2 linked regions of the Cohaesibacter gelatinilyticus genome follow. The protein of the gene in region 2 binds, or shares a complex with, the protein of the main gene of each other region. Links are inferred from orthologs where the notes say so. Each region holds a gene or a part of one and is shown on either strand. Other genes may lie near its edges.

What was found.
Region 1: the proteins of CRO57_RS13945 (region 2) and dapF are in contact, whole or in part, in a solved structure (PDB 5YGU), measured with the Escherichia coli proteins. The link is inferred for Cohaesibacter gelatinilyticus from one-to-one orthologs.

What each region holds. Positions count from the first base shown.
Region 1 is NZ_OBEL01000003.1:117,823-128,491, forward strand. Bases 2,784-5,583 are described here. They hold dapF (diaminopimelate epimerase), read right to left. Parts: upstream 4,744-5,583; coding sequence 3,823-4,743; downstream 2,784-3,822. Other genes in these bases: mtaB (tRNA (N(6)-L-threonylcarbamoyladenosine(37)-C(2))-methylthiotransferase MtaB), read right to left, coding at 2,784-3,826; htpG (molecular chaperone HtpG), read right to left, coding at 4,965-5,583. Outside these bases: CRO57_RS14390 (DsbE family thiol:disulfide interchange protein), read left to right, coding at 1-441; CRO57_RS14395 (septation protein A), read right to left, coding at 525-1,175; signal recognition particle-docking protein FtsY, read right to left, coding at 1,207-2,532; more of mtaB, read right to left, coding at 2,567-2,783; more of htpG, read right to left, coding at 5,584-6,884; CRO57_RS14420 (DUF2794 domain-containing protein), read left to right, coding at 7,432-7,740; CRO57_RS14425 (Bax inhibitor-1/YccA family protein), read right to left, coding at 7,819-8,571; CRO57_RS14430 (ABC transporter permease), read right to left, coding at 8,854-10,669. UniProt on the Escherichia coli protein: Involved in the succinylase branch of the L-lysine biosynthesis and in the biosynthesis of the pentapeptide incorporated in the peptidoglycan moiety. Catalyzes the stereoinversion of LL-2,6-diaminopimelate (L,L-DAP) to meso-diaminopimelate (meso-DAP).
Region 2 is NZ_OBEL01000003.1:13,391-24,096, forward strand. Bases 7,335-10,171 are described here. They hold CRO57_RS13945 (RNA pyrophosphohydrolase), read left to right. Parts: upstream 7,335-8,421; coding sequence 8,422-8,922; downstream 8,923-10,171. Other genes in these bases: CRO57_RS13940 (divergent polysaccharide deacetylase family protein), read left to right, coding at 7,335-8,417; CRO57_RS13950 (RES family NAD+ phosphorylase), read right to left, coding at 8,943-9,242; CRO57_RS13955 (glycosyltransferase family 4 protein), read right to left, coding at 9,530-10,171. Outside these bases: proB (glutamate 5-kinase), read left to right, coding at 1-1,071; CRO57_RS13910 (glutamate-5-semialdehyde dehydrogenase), read left to right, coding at 1,108-2,382; CRO57_RS13915 (nicotinate-nucleotide adenylyltransferase), read left to right, coding at 2,413-3,066; rsfS (ribosome silencing factor), read left to right, coding at 3,213-3,590; 23S rRNA (pseudouridine(1915)-N(3))-methyltransferase RlmH, read left to right, coding at 3,716-4,198; CRO57_RS13930 (murein hydrolase activator EnvC family protein), read left to right, coding at 4,326-5,738; CRO57_RS13935 (S41 family peptidase), read left to right, coding at 5,735-7,195; more of CRO57_RS13940, read left to right, coding at 7,311-7,334; more of CRO57_RS13955, read right to left, coding at 10,172-10,585; CRO57_RS13960 (F0F1 ATP synthase subunit epsilon), read right to left, coding at 10,705-10,706. UniProt on the Escherichia coli protein: Master regulator of 5'-end-dependent mRNA decay.

The sequences.
Region 1 (10,669 bases), 100 kb from region 2 along the record:
GCTCCTGACTTTGACCTGCCTGCTTTGGAGGGCTTTGAGGCCAATGGCGCACCAATGCCCGGCTTCAAGACATCCGATCTGATGGGTCAGGTCACTTTGGTCAATATCTGGGGCTCCTGGTGCCCGGCTTGTCGTGACGAACATCCAATGCTGCTGGAGATGAACAAGGACAATCGCTACCGTCTGGTTGGCATTGCCTACAAGGATGAGCCACAGAATGCAGCGCGGTTCCTGAACAATCACGGCAATGCCTTTGATGCCGTGGGTCTGGACCTGAGCGGCCGTACCGGCATTGACTGGGGCGTCTATGGCGCACCGGAAACCTTCATTGTCGATCGCAAGGGTGTCATCCGGTACAAGCATATCGGGCCACTGACCCCGACCAATCTGCGCGACAGCTTCATGCCTATTCTGGAAAAGATCCTCGCAGAAAAAGGCTGATAAAGCTCTTCAATCTTCCTAAAGAAAAAGGCCGTGCCCAGATATGGGACGCGGCCTTTTTCATGGAAGCTATAATCCAAGGATTACTCCCCAGCATTGGGTCCATATTTGTTCAGCAAAGGCATCTGCATGGCACCGAACACCATGGTGATCGGCATCACGCCAAAAACCTTGAAATTGACCCACATGTCAGTTGAGAAGTTCCGCCAAACCACTTCATTGACCACAGCAAGGAAGAAGAAGAAAACGCCCCAACGGAAGGTCAGGATCCGCCAACCCGTGGCGTTAAGCTGGAAAACGCTATCAAATACATAGCCAAGCAAGCTTTTGCCAAACAACAGCCCGACCAGCAGAATAGTCCCGAACAGGGTATTCACGATGGTCGGCTTCATCTTGATGAAAGTATCATCCTGCAAATAGAGCGTCAGGCCACCAAAAACAAAAACCACGAAACCGGAAATCAACGGCATCACAGGCAGTTTGCCGAACTTGATCCGCGAGAGCGTCAGAGAAATGATGGTCGCAACCATGAATGCAGCCGTCGCAATGAAGATGGACTGCATACCCGACAGGAATGGAAACCAATTGGCCAGCGCGTCCCCTTTGGCATTGGCGAAGAAGAAAACAACCAAAGGCCCCAGTTCCAGTGCCATTTTCAGCAGCTGGCCCTCTTCCAGTTGCGGCTCATCAGCCTTCTCTGGTGATTGACCCGTCGGGATGTTTGAATTGCTCATTGTCTACTCCAAAGGCACGAAGCCCGATTACTTATTCTGCAAGGCCTGCGATTGCACGCGCAAAGTCTTCTGACTTGAACGGCTCCAGATCTTCAACACCCTCACCAACGCCGATGAAGTGAACCGGCATTTTATGCTTGGCTGAGATGGCCACAAGGATACCACCACGCGCCGTGCCATCCAGCTTGGTCATGACAAGACCTGTTACGCCGGCAATCTTGGAGAAGATCTCCACCTGATTGAGCGCATTCTGACCGGTTGTTGCATCCAGCACCAAAAGCACACTATGCGGCGCGCTTTCGTCATGCTTCTTGATCACGCGAACGATCTTTTCCAGCTCGGCCATCAATTCGGTGCGGTTCTGCAAACGACCAGCCGTATCGATCATCAGGATATCACGGCCCTGCTCTTTCGCCTCGGTCATCGCATCAAAGGCCAGACCTGCCGCATCCGAGCCAACCTCACGGGCAACCACCGGAGAATTGGTGCGTTGCCCCCAAACTTTCAGCTGGTCAATGGCGGCAGCTCGGAAAGTATCCCCCGCGGCCAGCATTACGGATTTGCCTTCAGCATTGAATTTCTGAGCCAGTTTGCCAATCGTGGTGGTTTTGCCGGCACCATTGACGCCAATCATCAGGATAACATGCGGACTGCCATCGTCTCGGCTGGAGATTTCCAAAGGTTTGGCCACTGGTTCCAGAACCGCATTGACCTCATCAGCCAGAATTTTCTGAACTTCCTCGCCGGACACTTCCTTATTATAGCGCCCGTCAGCCAAACGCTCGGTGATGGTCATGGCCGTCTCGACGCCCAAATCAGCCTGAATGAGGATATCTTCCAGATCTTGAAGGGTGTCATCATCCAGCTTGCGCTTGGTGAAGATGGACGAAATGCTTTCGCCTAGAGCACCAGAGGATCGGGCCAGACCGCGTTTGAGGCGCTCAAACCAGCTTAGTTTTTTTTCAGGCTCAGCTGGCTTTGGCTCTTCAACAACAGGCTCATCTTCGACGACAGCTTCCACAACTTCAGGAGCATCGTCCTCAACACTCTCTTCCACCACCTCGGAAGCTTCAATTGGCTCCTCTGAGGTCTCAACCTCATCAATGGATGGCTCTTCCTCAGAAGTGATGTCATCTTCGATAGGCTCTGGTTCTGAAGGCTCAGCCTGTTCCTCAGCCTCAATTGAGGCCTCTTCTTGGGCAACCTCTTCAACTATCTCAGGTGTTGCCTCGCCTTCTTCAGGCGCAACAACCTCTTCCTCAGCAACTTCTTTTTCTTCAACGGCATCAGGAGCGCTTTCAGCCGCATCTTTGCCAGAGCCAAACAAACGGGAAAACAGGCCAGGCTTCTTGCTCATTCAATGCACTCCTCAAGACACAATAGCAAACTGATCAGGAAATCTGCTCAGCCATCAGATGACGATGGGTTGCGCCCACAATCTTCGCTCTCACAATATCGCCCGGTTCACCATTTGCAATCTCGACGAGCGTGAATTGCTCGGTTCGTCCAAGGCCATTTCGTTCAACCAGAATATCGCATTCCCGGCCGATCTGACTTTGCAAATGACGATTGAGCGCCACTTCACCAACCTTGCGCAAACGCGCAGCACGATCCTTGATCACCGGTCCCTTCACTTGCGGCATTTTAGCCGCTGGTGTGCCAGGACGGGCAGAATAAGGAAAGACATGCAAATGGGTCAGATCGCATTCCTCGACGATATCAAGGCTCTTTAGGAACATCTCTTCGGTCTCGGTCGGAAAACCGGCAATGATGTCCGCGCCAAAGACCATATCCGGACGAAGCCTGCGCACTTCCTGACAGAAGGCAATGGTGTCGTCGCGCTGATGACGGCGCTTCATGCGCTTCAGCACCATGTTATCACCGGCCTGCAAGGACAGATGCAAATGCGGCATCAAGCGTTCTTCATTGGCGATGCACTCCATCAGATCCGGATCTGCTTCAATGGAGTCGATGGAAGAAATACGAAGACGCTTCAGATCCGGCACATGTTTCAGCACAGATCTGACCAATGTGCCAAACTTTGGTGCGCCCGGCAGATCGGCGCCATACGAGGTGATATCTACCCCGGTCAGCACCACTTCGTTATAGCCATTCTCTACCAGAGCACGGATCTGATCGATGATCGGACCCATGGCAACAGAGCGGCTATTACCGCGGCCATAAGGAATGATGCAGAAGGTGCAGCGATGATCGCAGCCATTTTGAACCTGCACGAAGGCACGGGCGCGGCCTTCCAGCCCTTCAATCAAATGCAGCGCGGTTTCGCGCACGCTCATGATATCGTTGACCTTGACCTTTTCCTCAATGGGAACGCCAAAGCTTGGAACGCTTTTGTAGCTCTCGGCTTTCAGCTTGTCGTCATTGCCAAGAACCAGATCCACTTCGCCCATCTCGGCAAAGGACATGCTTTCAGTCTGCGCCGCACAGCCGGTCACAATGATCTGGGCATCGGGATTATCACGCTTGGCACGGCGGATCTGCTGGCGGGCCTGACGCACTGCCTCATTGGTCACCGCGCAGGTATTGACCAAAATGGCATTCTCAAGCCCGGCTTCCTGAGCCTGCTTTTTCATCACCTCGGATTCATAGCTGTTCAGCCGACATCCAAAGGTTAAAACCTTGATGCTCATAGGGACGATTGCTCCGTGCCCTGATCAGACTTCTGCTGTATCAGGGACATTTTTTGCCAAGACAGATCAGATAGATCGATCTCTCCGGCATATTCCAGTTCAGTCCCCCCGGACATCAGAATGTGATCGTCGGCCTCACGCCATTCGATCACGATATCGCCTCCCGGCAAATGCACCAGTACCTTGCGCTCAGTCAGACGGTTGCGATGCGCTGCCACCGCCGCCGCACAGGCTGCCGTGCCACAAGCTTGCGTCAAACCAACCCCACGCTCCCAGACTTTCAGGGTCAGTTCGCCATCATTGTGAACTTGCGCCAACGAAATATTGGCCCGCTCAGGGAAGATCATATGATTTTCAAGCATGGGTCCGTTGACTTCCAGACCATAGCTTTCAACATCATTCTGCACCCAAAAAATGGCGTGCGGATTGCCGATATTGACGACAGATGGCGTATGCAGGATCGGATCATCAATCGGGCCGATCTGCAGCTCGATGGCGCGAGTATCATCAAACTCTTCAGCCAGCGGAATATCCTGCCAGCCAAACTTCGGCACACCCATATCCACCGTGACCATTTCAAGCGCATCACCGCGATAGGAAATCAGCTTACCGACAACGGTCTCAATGACCGCTTTGTCAGCGCCAAGCTCGGTCATGATCAATCGACCAACGCAACGCGTGGCATTGCCACAAGCTTCGACTTCACCACCATCGGCATTGTGAATGCGCATGAACACATCCCCGCCTGACTGAGGTACTTCCAGCGTAATGAACTGGTCGCATCCAGGCCCGCTCGCATGATCGGAAAGCGCGCGCACTGCATCTGGCCCCAATTGGGGCATGGTCTTTCGGGCATCAATGACGATAAATTCATTGCCCAGACCATTCATTTTCAAAAATTGCAGTTGCTCGCTCATCGGCGCGGGTCACCCTAAATCATGACAACACAAAACTCTCCGGTGCGACAGCCATCACACCAGTCCGCTCTATATGGCGAAAAATGAGTGAAATTTCCACCCCAAAGGCGGGACACAAAGGGCCTAAACGCGCAAAATCATGCCCAAAATAGCAAAAGCCGCGAGAGTTTGACCCTCGCGGCAATTCTAGATCGGCATTCAAGTAGATGAGCCGACCGGGCTTAGCCCATCGCTGACATCATCACTTTGGACAAGCGAGCCGCAAATTCGGCTGGATTGGCAGGCTGTTCCCCATCCAGAATAAGCGCCTGATCAAGAAGCAAACGAGCACCATCGGTGACCTCTGCCTTGTCCGCAGCGCTTGATAGCTGCGATGCCAAAGCCAGGATCAAAGCGTGATCGGGATTGATCTCCAGAACCGGCTTCAAACCCGCCTGCGCACCCTGCTGACCACGCATCAGTTTTTCCATCTGACGATCCGGGCCATATTCCGGGGCAACAATACAAACTGGGCTGGTGGCGAGACGAGAAGAAATGCGAACTTCACTGACATCATCGATCAAAGTCTCTTTCACGAAGGAAACCAGATCGGCTACGGATGTCTTGTCCTTGGCCTTTTCTTCATCAGACTTGTCATCAACGTCCTGGGCAACTTTCTCGATGGCATCAAGATCCGCACCACCCTGTGAGATGGATTTGAAGCTCTTGCCATCAAAGCCAAGGGCGGTCTGAACCCAGAATGCATCCACGGCATCAGCCAGCAGAAGAACTTCGACTTCACGTGCTTCATAGCCTTCCAGATGTGGGCTGGCCAGAATGGCGTCCTTGCTGTCACCAAGCGCATAATAGATGGATGTCTGGTTCTCTTTCAGATCCTCGACATATTGCGCCAGAGTGCGGTTCTCACCTTTGGTGGTGTTGAAACGCACCAGTTTGAAGAGCTGGTCGCGGCGCTCCGGATCTTCATAAAGGCCTTCCTTGATCACCGTACCGAAGGCTTCCCAGATGGAGAGGAACTTCTCTTCATCCTTGCGGGAAAGCTTTTCCAGCTCGGAGAGAACCTTGTTGGTCACACCTTTTTTGATGGCTGTCAGGATCGGATTGTCCTGCAACATCTCACGAGAGATGTTGAGCGGGATATCTTCGCTATCGACCACACCACGCACGAAGCGCAAATAAGCTGGTACCAATTCGGCATCATCGGTGATGAAGACGCGGCGCACATACAGTTTCATGCGGCCCTTGCGGGATGGATCGAACAGATCGAACGGCTTGTGATCAGGAATGAAGGCCAGAACATTATATTCGGTACGACCTTCAGCACGGTAATGGATGGTCACGGCCGGATCATCAAACTGGCCGGAGCTATATTGATAGAATTCCTTATATTGCTCTTCCGTGATCTCGCTCTTGGACTTGGTCCAAAGCGCAGTACCATCGGTCAGCTTTTCTTCGTCAATCGCATCCGCTTCTTCATTCTTGGTCAGCATGCGAATGGGAACAGGCACGTGAGAGCTGTAATCACGCACGATCCGGCGAATGGTCACAGCATCGGCGAAGGTCTTTTCATCATCTTTCAGATGCATCACAATCTTGGTGCCACGTGGCAGGGCTTCCTCTTCGCTGGCAACGCTCAGCTCATAAGCCCCTTCGCCGTTGGAAGACCATTTCCAGGCCTCAGCTTCACCAGCACGACGAGAGATCACATCCACACGATCTGCCACCATGAAAGCAGAATAGAAACCGATACCGAACTGCCCGATCAGAGCAGAGCCATCGCCCTCTTCCTTGGCCAACTGATCCAGAAATGCACGGGTGCCGGACTTTGCAATGGTGCCAAGATTTTCGATCAACTCGGCCTTGCTCATGCCGATACCATTATCAAGCACGCTCAAGGTGCCGTCAGCACCGTCAGCGCTCAAGGTGATCTGGAAAGTCGGGTCATCCTTGACCAGATCGGAGTTGGTCAGAGATTCATGACGCAGCTTCTCACATGCATCGGCAGCGTTGGAAACCAGTTCGCGAAGGAAAATTTCCTTGTTGGAGTAAACGGCATGCACCATCAGATGCAATAGACGGGAGACTTCCGCTTCAAACGAATGGGTCTCGGAACCGCCTTTGATATCGGCTTGATCAGACATAACACTCAGCCCTTGTTTGCAAAATATTTTCTGGGGCTGATCTAGCAATCCGTGCCCATGCTTTCAAGGGGCATTCTCCCAAAGAAAGCAGGACAAAAAAAAGGGATGCCACGAAGACATCCCTTAAGGAGCTGTTGGGATGTTGACACGCAAAAACAGGATCGGTCTGAATGGGCTCTTAAGGGGGGCAGAGGCAAGACACCCATTCAATTGATTTTCAAGCATGATGATTGAAAATCATGACCGATTACCACGAGGCAACATGATAGATATTGGGCGTAGGCCATGGCTTTCCAAGGGCCGAAATAAGGCCATTTCAAGGTAAATTTATGTCCAAGGTCTATTCACTCGCCTTATTGGACACTTCCCTTCACTTTAACGCGCGAGTTACACCAAGTCGGATCTTCCTTGCCAAATCAGCCATTTCCGGCGATCATAAGATGAGAAAAGGAGGTGGCGCTTGCTAGACAATCCCCCAGATCACTACCAAGAGCAGCGGAAAGAAGGCTCTGACAAGGTAACAAACTTTCTACCCGGAAAACCTTTTATCCCGACGCAGATATCCTTTAATCGGACGGAATTGATGACCATTCTCAATATTTACGGCCGCATGGTGGCCGCAGGAGAATGGCGGGACTATGCCATCGATAGTCTCAAGGAGAAGGCAGTTTTCTCCATCTTTCGCCGCACCAGCGAAATGCCTCTCTATCGTATCGAAAAAAATCCCAAACTGGCCCGCAAGCAAGGAGCCTATGCTCTTGTCTCTCAGCAAGGACAGATCCTGAAGCGCGGACAAGACCTGTCTCCCATCATCAAGCTGCTGAACCAGAAGCTGCTCAAGCTGGTCGAGAAATAATAGTTCTAAAAAGATATCAGATACAAAAAACCCGGCATCCAGAAAATGCCGGGTTTTCATTTGAAAAAGGCTCAAGCCCTATTCGCGGTTGCCAAACAAGCTCAGCAGCATCAGGAACAGGTTCAGGAAGTCCATATACAGGCTCAGAGCGCCCATGATGGCTTTCTTGCCGGCAACTGCGGTGCTGTCGCTCAGCAGGTACATTTCCTTGATCTTCTGAGTGTCATATGCGGTCAGACCAGCAAAGACCAGAACACCAATTACGGAAATGGCAAAACCAAGCGCGCTGGACGCCAGGAAGATATTGACGATGGACGCGATGATGATGCCGATCAGACCCATCATCAGGAAAGAGCCCATACCGGTCAGGCTACGCTTGGTGGTGTAACCATAGAGGCTGAGACCGGCGAAAGAAGCTGCAGTGATGAAGAAGACCTGTGTGATGCTCTGTGCGGTATAAACGGCAAAGATCGAAGCCAGAGATACACCCATGATGGCTGCGAATCCCCAGAAGGTCATCTGTGCGGTAGACACGCTCATTGCATTGATACGGGCAGACAGGAAGAAAACCATGCCCAATGGAGCCAGCATGATCACCCATTTCAATGGAGAACCGAACAGAGTTGCGCCAAGCTGAGTATAAGCAAGACCAGCGCCGGTATCGACAAATGCCAGCTTGAAGAAGGCAAAAGCAACAACACCGGTTACGCCAAGCGCAATCGCCATATAGTTATAGACCTTGAGCATATGCGCACGAAGGCCCTGATCAATGGCCGCCATTTCTGCAGCACGGCCACCCATCTGAGTGGTCTGACGGAAATCGTGTGACATGGTTTCTCCTCACAAATCCAAAATCTCGAAGTTGGCGAAGCTTCCTCGCACCCACCAACCAAGACCTCAAAACATCTATTTGTCTTGATGTCTTATTAAACACTAACCAGCAAAGCTGGTCCAAAACATACTTGTCCCACTATATGGGTAGGAAGTGGGTCAAGCTCAAGTCTTTTCTGTCATCTCGTTCGATATTTTGCTTTTTGGCGGACTATGCTTAAGAAAACATGGATTTCTGATATCTTTTCATTCAACCGATGATCCATGTTTTCCAATCACACTCTACCCAGCACGCAATATACGCGCAGGTTTCGCGGACAAGCTCTTTAATGTTCCAGCCAAGCCAAGGGAAATGGTCACAATAACCGCAATAAGCACCGTCAGAAACGCGACCAGTGGCTGGGATGTGAACGGCAATTCCATTACATTATCCAACACCAGATAAGCGGCACCATTGCCAATCAGAAGCGCAAAACCGGCGGTCACCAGACCCAGAAGCGCATATTCCAGACTATAGGCTGCAAGAACCTGTACTCGGCTGGCACCCAGGGTTTTCAGAATCACAGCATCATAAATGCGCTCCCGCTGACCCGCTGCCAAAGCACCGGCCAAGACCAGAATGGACGCAATCACTGCCAAGGATGATGCGGCTCGCATCCCCCAGGCCAGCTGACGCACCAGATCATTGACCCGATCCAGTGCATCTCCGACCCGAACAGACGTCACAGTCGGGAAATCAGCGCTGGTTGATTTCAGGATTGAGGCTTCCTGATCTGCAACATCACCCTTGCCATCCAGCGTCAAGGTCGCAAGGAATGCATGCGGGGCACCCGCGAAGGTATTTGGGCTGAACACCATGATGAAATTGATGCCCATGCTTTCCCATTCAATCCGGCGCAAGTTGGCAATTTCAACCTTGATCGTGCGACCAAGAACGCTCACTTCCAGTTCATCGCCGATTGAAAGGCCAAGTTCACGCGCCTCTTCTTCAGCGAACGAGACCAGAGGTTTGCCTTTATAATCAGCATCCCACCATTCCCCTTCTACAAGCGTCGAATTTTCAGGTGGAGTTGCGGAATAGGTAACACCGCGATCCCCGCGCAGCACCCATCTTGCTCCTTCAGGTGGCTCATATTCAGAGGCCGGAATGCCTTTCAAAGAGACCACGCGGCCACGAAGCATGGGAACCTTTTGAACCTCACCACTAGGCGCAAGTTTAGTCAGATGATCTTCAAAGCCATCAATGGAATTGCTCTGAATATTGATAAAGAAGAAGTTCGGAGCCTTTTCCTGCAAATTGCCGGTCAATTGCTGCTGCAAATTCATGTCGATCATGACCAGCGTCACCAGCAGGCTAAGGCCAAGCCCCAACGAGAGCGAAACTGATGGCGTCAGCGCACCGGGGCGATGCAAATTGCTGATTGCAAGCCGCGGAATAACCTGGCGGATACGAGGCACACGACGAGCAATTGACATGATCATCCAGGCAATCAAGCGAAGGCTGACAAAGACAACAGCCATACCAGCCAAGAAAATAGCAGCCACTTGCGTGACTTGTGCGGTCACCAGAACAAGCGCGATCAAAAGGCCAGCAATCACGGCCAGCAAAGCCCAATCCTGCCAATTGCTCTTATAGCTTTGCGGAGCAACCTGATCACGGAACAGGGCGGTCGCCGGAATGGAACGCGCTCGCAGCAAAGGCCACATGGAAAAGAGCCAAGCGGTCAGCAAACCAAAAGTCGCTGCTTTCAAAAGCTCGAACGGGAAAACAGATTGCGAGGCAATCGGCAGATTATCCGGCAAGGCCAGAGCCAAACCAAACGGCACCAGCATCGCAAAGAACAAACCAATGAGAATAGCAATCAAGGCAATCAGCGTGATCTGAACCAGATAGATCAGCACGACCAAACGCCCCGGCGCCCCAAGGCATTTATAGCTGGCGATGGTTGTTTGACGGGATGCCACAAAGGCTCGAACCGCATTGGCAATCCCCACCCCACCGGTAATCAGCGAAGCAAGACCCACCAAAACCAGAAAAGCTGCAAAGCGTTCGATATTGCGTGACAGACCTTCTGCGGCATTGCCACGAGACTGGATC
Region 2 (10,706 bases):
GTTGATGCCAAAAGTGGGCGTTTGCGCGCAGCCTGGCTGCAAACATTGGTCGATGATATTGCCTGGCTGAAGGAGCAGGGCAAGGAAGTCTTGATTGTATCCTCCGGTGCCATCGCTCTGGGCCGCAAACAAACAAACTTGCCAACAGGCCATTTGAAGCTGGAGCAAAGTCAGGCTGCAGCAGCCATTGGCCAAATCAGCCTTGGCCGAGCTTATGCAGACGCCCTGAACAAGGTAGAGCTGATAGCAGGTCAAATTCTGCTGACATTGGGTGATACCGAAGCACGTCGCCCTTATCTCAATGCTAGGGCCACGCTTGCGACCTTGCTGGAACTGGGCGTTGTACCAATCGTCAATGAAAATGACACGGTCGCCACATCCGAGATCAAATATGGCGACAATGACCGTCTGGCCGCACGTGTAGCCACCATGATCAGCGCCGATTGTCTTGTACTGCTCTCTGACATTGACGGCCTCTATACCGCACCACCGGCATCCAATCCCGATGCCAGGCATCTTCCCGTGATTGAAAAAATCACCCCGGAGATTGAGGCCATGGCAGGCAGTGCCGGATCATCCCTTGCCAAAGGCGGCATGACCACAAAGATTGCTGCTGCAAAAATCGCTGTGAAAGCAGGCACATCCATGGTTATCGCCAACGGTGCTGGCTACAATCCGTTGCAAGCCATTGTCAGTAGCGCAAAATGCAGCTGGTTTTTGGCTAAAGCCAGCCCGATCACCGCCCGCAAACGCTGGATCCATGGCTCACTGGAACCCCATGGAATGATCATGCTGGACGCCGGTGCAGTCAAAGCGCTGCTCTCCGGTAAAAGCCTGCTACCAGCAGGTGTCACCAGACTGGAAGGCGCCTTCTCTCGCGGGGACGCCGTCATTTTAAACGGACCGGATGGAGAAGAAATCGCCCGTGGTCTGGTCGCGTATGATCGAACGGAAGCCGATAAAATTATCGGTCGGCAATCCCATGAGATTGCAGGCTTGCTTGGCTACGATGGTAGAGCCGAAGTCATCCACCGCGATGATATGGTTCTGAGCGAATTCGAAAATAGATAACAGATTTCAGATTTAAGCCTTGAGGGGAACAGGCAAATGAATGACATGACAGGCAATGTGACCGAGATCATGATGACATTGGGTCAAAAAGCTCGAACCGCCGCCCGAGAGCTCGCCAACGCCCCGACAGCACAAAAAAACAAAGCCCTGTCCGAGGCTGCAATTGCTATTCGCGCATCGACCAAGGAAATCCTCGCCGCGAACGCAAAAGATGTCGAAAAAGGCAAGAAGGACGGCATGGCAGCCTCCTTCCTTGATCGCCTGACACTGGATGAGAAACGCATTGACGCCATTGCCCAGGGGTTGGACGCCATTGTCAAACTACCTGACCCTGTTGGCAGTATCATGGCTGGATGGGATCGTCCCAACGGCCTGCATATTGAACGCGTTCGCACCCCCCTCGGTGTGATTGGTGTGATTTATGAGAGCCGCCCCAATGTTACAGCCGACGCAGGTGCCCTATGTCTGAAAGCTGGCAATGCCTCAATCCTGCGTGGTGGCTCGGATAGCTATCATTCCTCTCGTGCCATTCATGCCTGCTTGATGCAGGGCTTGAAAGCCGCGGGCCTGAGCGAGCATTGCGTTCAAATGGTACCAACCACAGACCGCGCAGCTGTGGGAGAAATGCTCAAAGGTCTGGGTGGCAATGTCGACGTGATTGTGCCCCGAGGCGGCAAGGGTCTGGTTGGCCGTGTTCAGGATGAAGCACGCGTGCCGGTCTTCTCACATCTGGAAGGTGTTTGCCATCTCTATATCCATGAAGCAGCGGATGCGGAAAAAGCACTGGCAATCGCCGTCAACGCCAAGATGCGCCGCACCGGAATTTGTGGCGCAGCAGAAACCCTGCTGCTGGATCGCAAGCTCGCGCAAAGCCATGCCAAACCGATTGTAAAAGCCCTACAGGACGCCGGCTGCACTATTCATGGCACCGAGGAAGTAATTGCGCTGACTGATAATGTGGTAGCAGCGAGTGATAAAGACTGGCACACCGAATATCTCTCAGCCGACATCTCTGTGAAACTGGTCGACAATATCGCAGAGGCCATCGATCACATCGCGACCTACAGCTCCTCTCATACAGAGAGCATCATCACTGAGGATGCCAAGGCTGCTAGCCGTTTCCTCAATGAAGTGGATAGTGCCATTGTCATGCATAATGCCTCCACTCAATTTGCCGATGGTGGCGAATTTGGCATGGGCGCCGAAATCGGCATCGCCACCGGCCGCATGCATGCCCGTGGCCCGGTTGGTCTGGAGCAATTAACCAGCTTCAAATATCGCGTTCACGGCACCGGGCAGATTCGTCCATAATTGTGAACGAGAAAGCTGGACCCAAACTCCATGAGCCGATCACCCAATCACGGCACGCGCATTCCACCTATCGAGCCCGGTATGACCATCGGGCTCTATGGAGGCAGCTTCAATCCACCTCATGACGGGCATCGCCATGTCGCATTGACAGGTTTGAAGCGCTTGGAGCTGGACAAGATCTGGTGTCTGGTCACGCCGGGCAATCCGCTCAAGAACAATTCCAGCCTTCCTCGACTGGAAGAGAGACTGGAGCAAACAGCCAACATGATGGATCACCCATCCATCTCGCTGACCGGGCTCGAGCAGCAACTCAGTTCCGGCTATTCCGCCAAGACCATTCTCTGGTTAACCAGGAAATATCCGCAAAATCGCTTTGTTTGGCTCATGGGAGCCGATAATTTGGCCAATTTTCATCATTGGCGGCAATGGAAGCGCATTTTTGCCACTTTACCCATTGCAATCATTGACCGTCCGGGTTACAGCCTGTCGCCTCTTTCTTCCAAGGCAGCCCAGACTTATCAACGCTGGCGCCTGCCAGAAAAAGAGGCGAAAGGCCTATCTGCCAACCGCGGCCCCTGCTGGGTTTTCCTCCATGGACCGCGGTCACATCTGTCATCGACACTGCTGCGCGAAAAGAAGCGCAAGGGTGAGGGCACTGGCAACAGCCTTGATAATGTCACATAGAATGACTTAGATTATAAGAGTCGAGAGATTCGACGGATCAACCTTCGCTCACATTCTTGGCCAGTCTATGGGGGCCATACCGAGCAAGGAATGATCCAGTTTTGGAAAATGAGGTGCATTTGTCCACCGCAACACAAATGGAGACCATGCCCAACGGCCTTTCTCCCCAAGCCCCTGCAACAGATCGCAAGGATCCAGAGCAAGCGCTTACCCTGATCTTGTCGAGCCTGGATGATTCCAAGGCTGAAGACACCCTTTCCATCGATTTGCGCGGCAAGTCTTCTCTTGCCGATTTCATGATCATCAGCTCTGGTCGGTCCCACCGTCATGTGGGAGCTGTTGCTGATCGTCTGCTGCGTGATCTGAAGGATAACGGGTTCGGCAATGCCCATGTCGAAGGTCTGCCAAATTGCGACTGGGTGCTGATTGATACAGGCGATCATATCGTCCATATCTTCCGCCCGGAAGTGCGTGAGTTTTACAATATCGAGAAAATGTGGTCCGCTGAAAGCCAGGACGACTAGAGCATATTCCTGAAAAGTGCTTCAACTTTTCGGATAAGAATTTGCTTAAAACAAAGATATAAAGCCTTTCCATCGATTCAACAATCTACAGAAAGGCTTTAAGACTTGATCCGAGCGGACCTGTCATGAAACTGATCCTTGCTGCCGTTGGCCGCCAAAAGGCAGGCCCGGAAACAGAGTTGCTTGAGCGGTATCTTGACCGCGCCCGCAAAGCCGGGCGCAGTTTGGGCTTCACCTCGATCGAAATGATCGAGCTGGTGGAAAGCCGGGCCAAATCCACTTCCGAGCGCAAGGATCAGGAAGCCGAGCAACTGCTCAAGGCCCTGCCCTCCAATTCTTTCATCATCGCACTGGACGAGCATGGCAAGAATCTCTCAAGCCCGGATTTTGCCAGACTGCTGGACCGTGAACGCAGTGCAGGCCATGGTTCAATTGCGCTGGTGATCGGTGGCCCTGACGGGCATGGCAAGGCATTGTTGCAAACCGCCAGAAGCAAACTGGCCCTCGGCTCCATGACCTGGCCCCATCAGATTGCCCGCATGCTTATCGCCGAACAGATCTATCGCGCCATGACCATCCTGACCGGCCACCCCTACCACAGAACTTGAGAACAACGAAACCGCTCACCAACTAGCCGCGCAAAAGTGAATTCAAGCGATTCCACCCATCTCTTCCATGCTCTAAATTGGCGCAAAGAGTTTTGAAAAGGTGATTCGCTTGCCGAGCTGTCCAGATATGCTAGCCAAACATTTCGCAAAGCGCCTATCCGTCGCTTTGTTTGGTATTCTGCTGGGGCAATTTCCTTTGATAACTTTGGCGCAACAAACCCCTCCTGCGCAATCAGCTCAGGAAACGCCTGCTCAGCCAACCTCCCCTCCCATCAACGAAGCCGAACAAAAAGCTGCGCGTGCCTTGCAAGCGCGCGAAAAAGCCCGACAGGAACAACAAAAAGCGCTGGAAGAGCTGGAAGGCTCCATCAAACTCTCCAAAGAGCGTCAAGCTGAGCTTCAGGAAGAAGTGGCAAGGCTGGAAGGTGATCGCCAAAACCTTGCCAGCGGCCTGATTGAAACCGCTGATCGCATCAAGACTTTGGAACGTTCATTGAACGAGAGCGAAGCCCGTCTGAAAATTCTGTTTCAGGACGAAACAGCTTTGAAGGTCTCACTCGCAGAACAGCGCGACGCGCTCTCGGGCATTCTGGCAGCCCTTCAACGCATCGGTCGCAATCCTCCTCCAGCACTGGCCATCAAGCCATCAGACGCACTGGATGCCGTACGCTCAGCAATCCTGCTCAGCACTCTGGTACCGGAAATTCGCATCGAAGCCCAGGCTCTCGCCAGTCAGCTGGAGCAGCTAATCAACTTGAAAACAAAAATCAATGAGGAAAAGCTGGCACTGCAAACCGGTCTCGAAAAGCTCAATGAAGAACGCAAACGTCTTGATCTGCTGATCGCCAAAAAACAGGAAGAAGAACAAAAAAACCGGCAAGCCATCAAGGATGAAAGCGCCAAGACCGAGCAATTGGCCCTCAAAGCCAACAGCCTGAATGAGCTGATCGCCTCCATGGAGCGCGAGATCGAAGCAGCCCGTCAGGCCGTGCAGGATGCCAAGGAATCGGAAAAACTGGCCATCGAGCAGGAAATTGCCACAAAAAAACAGAAGATTGCGGCATTAAAAAACGCCGCACGCCTTTCTCCTGCCATACCTTTTGATAAAATAAAGGGACTGCTTCGCCTTCCGGTAGAAGGAACGATAATCAAACAATATGGCAGCGCGAACGGATTTGGAGGCAAAGCTGAAGGCCTCTCCCTTGCCACGCGCTCCGGGGCGCAAGTCACCAGCCCGGCAGATGGCTGGGTTGTTTATTCGGGTCCTTTCCGCTCATTCGGGAAGCTCTTGATTATAAATGCCGGAGGCGGCTACCATATTTTATTGGCAGGCCTTGAAAACCTGACCGCAGAATTGGGACAATTCATTCTGGCCAATGAGCCGATTGGTCAAATGAAACAAACAAAACTTGCACAATCGGATGTATTGCAAGACAGCGCATCCAGACCTGTGCTTTATTTGGAACTGAGAAAAGATGGTGTTGCGATTGATCCGGCACCATGGTGGACAGTAGCTTTAAAAGAAAAGGCAGACGGATGATTCGTAAAATCTCCCTATTGCTCTGTGGCGTCGTGGTTGGTGCCGGATTGTCATCAACCTTCACTTACGCACCATGGACCGGCACAAATCTCAGCATTGGTAATGCCAACGCCGCCACGTCCGATACTTTCCGTCACATCAATCTGTTTGGCGATGTCTTCGAGCGGGTTCGCAAGGAATATGTTGAGGAACCGACGGACAAGGATCTGATCGCTGCTGCTCTGAATGGCATGCTGACCTCCCTTGACCCTCACTCCAGCTATCTTTCTCCGGAAAGTTTCGAAGAAATGGCTGTTGAGACGTCTGGTGAATTTGGTGGCCTTGGCATCCAGGTCACCATGGAAAATGGTCTGGTCAAAGTCATCTCACCAATTGATGACACACCTGCGCATGCAGCCGGTGTTCTCGCCGATGATTTGATCACCCATCTTGATGGCGAAGCTGTTCGCGGTCTGAACCTGACCGAAGCCGTTGATAGAATGCGTGGCAAGGTCGGCACCAAGATCACATTGACCATCGTCCGCAAGGAAGTCGAGCAGCCCATCAAGATTGATATCACCCGTGAAATCATCAAGATCTCTTCTGTTCGTTCGAAAGCTCTGGATGACATTGGGTATGTGCGTATCACCCAGTTCAATGGCCAGGCCTTTGATGGACTGAAAAATGCCATCGCAAAACTGGAAAAGGAAATCGGATCTGACAAGCTCAAGGGCTTCGTTCTGGATTTGCGCTCCAATCCCGGCGGCCAGCTGGATCAATCCATCGCCATTTCCGACACCTTCCTGGATCAGGGTGAGATCGTTTCCACCCGTGGCCGTAACAAGGACGAAGTGAAACGTTATTATGCCCGCGCCGGTGATCTGACCAAAGGCTTGCCAGTCATCGTGCTGATCAATGGCGGCTCCGCCTCTGCATCCGAGATTGTTGCTGGTGCCCTGTCCGATCATGATCGCGCCACTCTGATTGGCTCCAAGTCTTTCGGTAAAGGCTCGGTTCAGACCATCATACCGTTGGGTAACAATGGTGCCATCCGTCTGACCACCGCACGCTACTACACCCCATCTGGCACCTCCATTCAGGCCAAAGGCATTGTTCCGGATATCTTCATCAAACAGGAATTGCCAGATGATTTGAAGGATCGGTTCCCTCAAACCTCCCAGACAGAAGCCAACCTGCGTGGTCATCTGGAAAATACCGACAAGGCATCCGGAGCTAAGAAAGAGGCTCAAAAGGATGGCAACAAGGATGCGGAAAGCGATTTGAAAAAGGACGAGGCCAAAAAAACGGATGCTCCCAAAGCCGACACAAAAGACGCCAAGGATCCGAAGGAAGCCTATTCTCCTTCCTATGTTCCGCCCGAAGTGGAAAAAGACACTCAGCTGCAATATGCACTGAAACTGATGCGTGGTGAGGAAAGCAATGAAGCATTCCCCGCCAAGAAGATGGCATCCAAATAAACTCAAGACCCGAAGGGCAGCCATCTCGCTGCCCTTCCCACTCTTAGATTCAACGCGAATTCTCATCCGAAAAATGATTCAACTTTTCGGAAATGCGCTATAAAGGATACAGATCATGGCGGCGAATGATCTGAAGAAGCCTCTGGGCCAGTCAAAAAAAGCGCCTCTTCTTACTGCGAAGCGCTTCATGCTGGCATCTGTAGGCCTCCTCCTCACACTTGTTGTAGGGCTGGCTGGATGGTTGATTTTCACGGATCAACCAAATGGCGGGTACCCAATGAAGATCGTCGCATTGCCCGACGGACCGGCCAATCAGGCCATGATCGGCATCGACGGCATCCGACCCGGCATCAAACCCGGCGTCCCGGAAGCCCTGAGCACCTCTGTACGACGACCCCAAAACTCAAACAACGGATCCTCCGGTTTTACACCCAATAGCGGTGAAATCAGAGTTCTGGATCCTGCAGACCCAAGCCTTGCCAACCCGCCCGGTCGCGCCAGCACTCCGTTGGAGAAAAATGCCAGACAGATAAACAGCGAAGCCATCGCGGGTTTACCCAAGATTGCCATCATTGTTGACGGACTTGGCCTGTCACAAACCACCACCCAGGAGGCCTTGAGCCTGTTACCGCCAGATATCTCACTGGCATTTGCCCCCTACGGCAATGGTCTGGATCGCTGGACAAGCAAGGCGCGCGCACAGGGACACGAATTGCTGGTACAGATCCCTCTGGAACCATTTGATTATCCCAACAACGACCCAGGCCCCCACACGCTGCTGACATCAGCGACAAGCGAAGACAACCAGAAAAATCTGGACTGGTTGCTGCATCGCTTTGATTCCTATATCGGCATCATGAATTATATGGGTGCCCGCTTCACGGCTGATGAGCTGGCTGGCGGAGATTTGGTGCGAGAACTCGCCAGTCGCGGTCTCGCCTATGTCGATAATGGCGCATCAGGTCGTAGCCGTATGAATGATCTCGCCAACAACATGAATGTGCCGAACTTGCGTGCCGATTACATCATTGATGCTAGAGGACGCAGTCAGGATATTGAGACCCGTTTGGTGCAATTGGAAACACTGGCTCAGGAAAAAGGCAGAGCGCTGGGAGTCGCGACAGCCTTTCCGATTTCGGTGAGAACCATTGCCACATGGACACAGGATCTGCGCCAGCGAGGCTTTGCTTTGGTCCCGGTTACAACACTTTTGAAAGAATAATCTGATGGTAAAGCGCGAAGATCTACCCTATCGCGACTGCGTGGGCATTTGTGTCTTCAACAAGGATAACAAGGTCTGGATCGGCAATCGGGTTGGCTCAAGTGAGCTATCCAAAAGTTCCTATACATGGCAAATGCCACAAGGCGGCATCGACAAGGGCGAGGTGCCCCTCACAGCAGCCAAACGCGAGCTGTTCGAGGAAACCTCCATCCACTCCATCACACTGCTGAGCGAGGCTGACGATTGGTTCCATTATGATCTACCAGATGATCTGATCGGGGTGGGTCTGAAAGGCAAGTTCCGTGGTCAACGCCAGCGTTGGTTTGCCTTTCGCTTTGATGGTCGCGATGACGAAATCAATATCCTCAATCCCGGCGACGGAAACCAACATCAGGAATTTGAAGACTGGCGCTGGGCCGATCTATCCGACGTGCCCGAACTGATCGTCCCCTTCAAACGCAAGGTCTATGATCAGGTCGTCGAAGCCTTCAAAAAGCTCGTCTAGTGCCAGCTGGCAAAGAGTGTTCACCGATAGTCAAGATCCAATGTGATTTGCTTCGGCACACCTAGCAATTCTACCTGTGGCGCATTGTCATCGTTCCATCGAAAAAGCGCGATGTGCCATAGGCCCGGCCTGCGGCGAGATGGATCGATAAGACCATCATAGCCCAAACTACGAATTTTATCAGCCGCCACCCAGGACCATGGCTCCTCACCACGGCTCAGTGCATTCATCCATGATTGCGAAGCCAGACGGTCAACATCTCGAGCTTCATCAGATCGCAGATCAAACAGCTTGCACTGAGAGACACAGAAGGTGAGCAAGAGCCTCTCCCTTGTATCCTCAGTCACATATTGCCCAATAGCAACGCGGGCACTTTCTCATCACGGCTGAGATAAAGCGCATCCTGCCCCTTCCTATTGAAGCGGGCTGCTGCCATGGTCTGGTTAACCAAAAGGTAGCAGGGACGAAGTCCACAAAATCTGAAAATCTGGCCCTCGTTGTTATTAAACCATCTCATCCATTAGAGCATATTCCCGAAAAGTGTGTGCAGTTTTCGGACAAAATATACTTGGAAACAATAGCTTGGGCATTTTGAATGACCAGGTATTCATTCAAAATGCTCTAGTATCTCATCATAAGCATTGGACATCTTACCAATATCAAAATTGGCACAGACATGATCCCGGCCAAGCTTACCAAAATGCCCAATCTTTTCCGGGTCAGCCAAAAGATCCTCAAAAGCCTCGGCAATGGAATTCATATCAACCCCTTGCAGCACATAAGCAGCATCACCTGCAGCTTCCGCCATCCCTCCACTCAGCGTCCCAATGCTGGCACACCCACAAGACATCGCCTCAATAAGGGCGCGTGAAAATCCTTCCTTTACGATGGACGGTGAGATTGCTACGAGAGACTCGGCCAAGCAATCCCGAACTTGATCAATTGAATAATTGGCAACAAGTTCGATAACACTGTCATTGGCAGTTTTAGCTTGAAGATCCCGATAGAAATCGGCTTCTTCTTCTGTCTGAACTGCACAAATCAGTTTCAGACGCCAATCCGAGAAATTTGCCTTCCGAAAGCCCTCAATCAAAGGAAGTATGCCCTTATCGGTTCGTGCCCGACCGATATAGACAACTTGCTTCTTTTTCTCTGCTGAGGGACACCAGGTCGTCGTATCAACACCATTATACAGGACAAGACTACGTTCTCTTAAGCTTGGAAAATCTTCCAAAAAGCTTCCTCGAATGAAGTTGCTGACAAATATGATGTGGGAAAGCTTGCGATAGGAGCGGGATTTCACAAATCTGGCAAGTGCATTCTTGCGCTTCTTGAGCAAGCCGTGTCTGTGCAGGATCACTCGGCTATCGGGTAGCTTGCTTGCGATGAGTGCCGCTGTTTGAACATATTGATGCACCACCACACAGCTTGGCTTTTGGGATTTCAGATGCTCAACCAGCTCACGGTCCCGTTGTCTCTGATTACTGGCCTTCAACCCCACAAACTGGAAACCATCGAATGGCTCTACAATGTCGGGCCCATAGACGACAGTCTGATCCTTCAAGCGACTGTGAAACAGCAGATCTTTTGCAACCAGATCAATGGACGTCGCGCCTTTTGGCGAAAATACCATCGCACGTGGCAGTACAATTGCAATTGTCATATCAACCATCCTGCTTCCTGCATCAAGAAAAGAACAAACCTGTCACTGGTTTGAACATAAAAAAGCCGCGAGAGAAACACCCTCGCGGCTTTGAATCATTTCAGCGTTTTCAAGCGCAATC